Regions from separate parts of the Sporosarcina koreensis genome, predicted to be linked through region 2. Evidence: riboswitches for the same ligand, from Rfam matches in the RefSeq annotation. Region 2 holds a riboswitch; the other holds the start of a gene.
The links. A riboswitch is a leader RNA that binds a small molecule or an ion and turns the genes downstream of it on or off. The one in region 2 is predicted to bind cobalamin.
Positions count from the first base shown of each region.

Region 1: it holds a riboswitch for cobalamin, as region 2 does, so the genes downstream of both, ACFPTP_RS17490 (ribonucleoside-diphosphate reductase subunit alpha) here and ACFPTP_RS16940 (ABC transporter substrate-binding protein) in region 2, are expected to answer to the same signal.

Region 1 is NZ_JBHSNP010000029.1:349,770-352,228, forward strand. It holds gene ACFPTP_RS17490 (ribonucleoside-diphosphate reductase subunit alpha) at 1-1,202, opposite strand, end outside; cobalamin riboswitch at 1,367-1,547, opposite strand; gene ACFPTP_RS17495 (PH domain-containing protein) at 1,697-2,062, shown strand; gene ACFPTP_RS17500 (erythromycin esterase family protein) at 2,094-2,459, opposite strand, start outside.
Region 2 is NZ_JBHSNP010000029.1:238,326-240,784, forward strand. It holds gene ACFPTP_RS16935 (FecCD family ABC transporter permease) at 1-387, opposite strand, end outside; gene ACFPTP_RS16940 (ABC transporter substrate-binding protein) at 380-1,351, opposite strand; cobalamin riboswitch at 1,481-1,666, opposite strand; gene argS (arginine--tRNA ligase) at 1,966-2,459, opposite strand, start outside.

The sequences.
Region 1 (2,459 bases), 110 kb from region 2:
TGGCTGCGCATTATGCGCTTCATAATTTCAATCGCCGGCACGGTTTCCTTCGTCAATTCAGGATTGTTGACGCATTCCTCGTACTTCTCACGGAACGAACCGGACCCCTTCGTTTCATCATAATGATCCTCAAGCGAATACCCCATCACCGTTCGCACTTCATGCGGATCGAATAAATGCCAGTCACCGCGGGCTTCGACTTGCTCCATGAAAATATCCGGCAAGCAGACGCCCGTGAAAATATCATGTGCACGCAAACGATCGTCGCCATTGTTCAGTTTTAGGTCGAGAAATGTAAAAATATCTTTATGCCATACGTCAAGGTAAACCGCGATCGCCCCTTGGCGTTGGCCGAGCTGATCAACGCTGACGGCTGTGTTGTTCAGCTGCTTAACCCACGGAAGAACGCCGCTTGAAGCGCCTTTGAAACCGCGGATGGAAGACCCGCGGGAACGGACCTTGCCCATGTAAACACCGATACCGCCGCCGTATTTCGATAGATTCGCAATGTCGGTATTACTGTCATAAATGCCTTGAAGCGAATCATTGACCGTATCGATGAAGCAGCTCGACAGCTGTCCATGCGGCTTTCCTGCGTTCGCGAGCGTCGGCGTCGCGACAGTCATGTACAGGTTGCTCATCGCCCAATACGCCTCTGCCACCTTGTCGAGACGGTTCTCGGTTTCATTTTGCATAAGCGTCATCGCAATGATGAGCCAACGTTCCTGTGGGAGCTCGACCGGCTGTTTATTGAAATCAACCGCAACGTAACGGTCTACGAGCGTTTTCAATCCTATGTAAGTGAAAAGCTTGTCCCGCTCCGGCTCAAGGATTGTTCCCAGCTTTTCCAATTCCTCATGCGAATATTTTTCAATCAAAACAGATGTATACAAGCCTTTCTTAACGAGTCGCTCTACGTTGTCGGCAAAATCCGTATATGCTTTTGCGCCCCTTATGTTTTCCTGGCAGGAATAAATTTCCTGCAGGTAAATCCGCGCAGCAACAAATGTCCAGTAGGCAGATGCCTCATCAATATTGCTAAGCGCCTCCAGAATCATCGCTTTCGACCAGTCAGAGTCAGTCCCTTCAGGATGCCGCTCCTTCCACCGTTCACTCGCCTTCAAAAGTAGCTCCAGCTTGTCCGCTCCGAATTCGGCTTGCAGCTTGTCCATAATGCTTGTCGTTTCAGTGATAATCGTCATTCAATCCATCTCCTTTAGGTTAGCTTCGCAATGAAAAAAGCGATGATTCCACCTTTTTCGGTAGAGTCATCGCTCATGGATTTTGATTAGGAAACAGATCGGGATCGCCTGAAAAATGAAAGCAAAAACCCGCTCGCTTCCACCTCTCAACCCCCGAAGAAAGTGTCGCTTGACGATGGACGGCAGGTCTACTGGCTAACGCTTCCTCCTTCCATCTCCCCTTCCCGCGGCATCATGCTGCAGTGGTTTTTGAGACGGTCGTCTGCGTTTACAGTTGCGGGGACAGCTCCGATTTGCGGATTCCCTTTTAAACCGATAACGGTACCATTCCATCGTTCAATACTATATATTGTGCCTTATGTACATCTATTACCCTAACATGTTGTGTTTCAATCGTAAATAGGTAGAAAGATATTTTTCCATAATTCAATTTCCACCTATACTTCTTATCTCGCATATGTGATGATAATTATTAAAAAGAAGGAGGGTTTCCGATGGCTGATTTAACTGCACTGATGACTTGGACGTTTATGGAGGAAGTTCCAGTCCCCGAGGAAATCAAGGAATTGCTCATTGACGGTGAAGTGGCTGAGGTTGCGTATAAAACAATTCGCGACGTTGCTGTCGTTACGAATAAACGATTCATCATCGCAGACAAGCAAGGTCTTACAGGTAAAAAGGTGGAAATCTACACAATCCCGTTCAATTCGATCAATATGTATTCCACTGAAAATGCGGGCCGCATCGATTTCAACGCAGAAATCGAACTATGGACCAAGGCTGGAAAACTCAAACTCAATTTAAATAAAAAAGTAGATATCCGCAAACTTGATAAAATCATCGCAAATGCCATACTTTGAAGGTAAGAGCCGTGCAAACGATGCATGGCTCTTATTTGTTGAAGGGCTTCAACGCATTGGTTTGATCCACAAAAATAAATCCATCATATCGGCTGCCAACTCTTGATGACACATAATTCCCATAAGCTTCAAACTCCGGATTATAAACGACCCCGATGGCGCGATGTCCGATCCATTCATTGAATAAATGACGGTTCTCCTCAGTAAATAAAATCACTTGATCCTCGGCCGCCGCTGCATGCATCTGCCCTTCCCATGAATTGAACTTAGCTGGAGGAACATCCATCACTTCATAAGGCTCCCCCCAGCTTTCACCGGCAATGACGGTCCCTTCATACGTCCCAAAGCCAATGGCAAACGTGTCCGTCCTACCATATTTCTCCCGGACGAGCTGACC
Region 2 (2,459 bases):
GACGAGAAACATCGTCAAGGCGGCGCCCGTCATGCTGAAGACGGGCAATGTGTATGTGCCTAGGATTGGAATCGATAAACCGAAAAAGAGTGTCACGACAGCACCGACCGAGGCGCCGGATGACACTCCGAGTGTGTATGGATCCGCGAGCGGATTTTTCAGCAATCCTTGGAAAGCTGCTCCTGAAATGGCGAGCGATGCGCCGACGAGCCCGGCTAAGATGACGCGGGGCATCCGGATTTTCCATAGGATGTTTGACGCTGTCGTATCCGATGAATCCCAAAACGTGCTGATCGGAATGTTGACCGTTCCAATCGACACACCGAGCCAGACCGCCACTAGAAGCGTGGCGGCGGACACGATGTAGGCGAGTGCCGGTTTATTCACCGAACGCCTCTGGATAGATGGCTTTCGCCACTTCTTCCAGGCCTTGTGCTAGACGCGGGCCTGTACGGCTCGTCAAGTTTTCGTCGACTTGGATGACTGCATCCTCTTTGACGGCGATGATGTCGCTGAAGCCATCGCGGTTTTTCACGCTTTCAACGATGTCCGGCACGTAGCTGTACATGACGAGGATGACGTCAGGGTTCTGCTTGACGATCTCCTCCGGACTGATCAGCGCCCAGCCATCTTCCGTCACGACGTTTTCCGCACCGATCATGTCGAGGATTTCCTGCATGAACGTGTTTTTCCCTGGCGCATAAATTTCCGGCGCGTCAGATGTTTCAATGAAGACACGTTTTTCTTTCTCAACTTTTGCCGTTTTCGCGAGGACTTCTTCGACTTTCGCTTTCATGTCCTCAACGATTGTAGCTGCTTCTTCCGTTTTGCCAGTAGCTTTGCCGATTGTTTGGATTGTTTCATATGTCTGATCGAAATCCGCCGCATTTTTCACGACAAAAACGTTAATGCCCGCGTCGCGGAGCTGCTCGAGCCCTGCATCGCCCGTACCGAGCATGGATTCATGCGCGAAGACGATATCCGGAGTCATCGAGATGATCTTTTCGACGTTGAACTCCATTCCGCCGATCTTCTCTTTTTCAAGCGCTTCTTCCGGATAGTCATCCCAGTCGTTGACGCCTACAATTTCGTCATTCAGGCCGAGCGCGAACAGGATTTCCGTGTTGCTGGGAATCATGGAGACGATTGTTTCAGGTGCTTTTTCGATCGTGATGTCATTGCCGACCGCGTCTGTCAGCGTGATCGGGAATGCCGCTTCCGCTGTTTGATTTTCCTTCTGTGTATTTTCCGTTCCAGTTTTGTTGTCTTTCTCCGCGTTGTCCGTGCCGCATGCCGCGAGCAGAAACGCCGCTAGAATTGCTGTTAGCCAAAGTTGCCACATCTTCTTCATTCCGATTTCCTCCTGTTTGTTCCAAATAAAAATCCCCCGTTTTGTGGACGGAGGAATGTGTTCAGTAAAAATACAGCAGCGAATGTTGATATGGATGCGCTGATTTCCACCAAACCTATCCTCGTAGGGTACGGGTGACTCACGAAGGCAGGTCTCCTGGCTTGTGCTCATCGCGTACCGCGCCTTCCCGGAAGTTTTTCCAGTGGCATGTTGCGGCTTGCGAGCACTTACAGTGGCGGGACCGCGCCGGAATCGAACCGGCTTCCCTTTTAACCCCGGCGTTGACGGCGGGGCACCTTCATGTTTGGTTATGTAATTGATGTTCGGATTTATTATACTACAGTTTTGGTAGATGTCGAGAGTCTGCGGGCTATGAATTAGGTTGATTGTGTTGCGGGAGCCGTTGGTTGCTTGGCGGATCATATTGATTATGTTGCGAACTTCATTGATTGTTTTTCAGCTCGCTTTGATTTTGTTGCGCTCATTTGATTGCGTTGCGAGTCCTGTTGATTTCGTTGCGATGCTCATTGATTTTGTTGCGCACGCAGTTTATTGCGTTGCGCCCACTCGCCATATCAAAAAAACCGCCCCTTAAGCGAAGGGGCGATTCATAATTACATTCTCTCAGGCGCAGCAACGCCGATCAGTTTCAATGCATTCGCTATTGTCGCGCGTGTTGCTGTGATCAATGCGAGACGTGCTTCGGACAGGTCTTTGTTGTCCGGGTCGAGCACTTTTTCAGAATTGTAGAAGCTGTGGAATTCCGCGGCCAGCTCCTGGATGTAGTTTGTGATCCGGTGCGGCGAGCGAAGTCTTGCCGCATCGCTGACGGCGCGCGGGAAGTCGCCAATTTTCTTCAGCAATGACAATTCTTTTTCTGCCTGCAATAAATCGACATGATCCGTTGACGCCGCTAGATTCGTTTCTTCCGCTTGGCGAAGGATCGATGAAATGCGGGCATGCGCGTATTGCGCGTAGTACACCGGGTTTTCATTCGACTGCGAGATCGCCAAATCGAGATCGAAGTCCATTTGCGAATCGGCAGAGCGCATCGCGAAGAAATAACGTACAGCGTCCAAGCCGACCTCTTCAACGAGTTCGCGCAGCG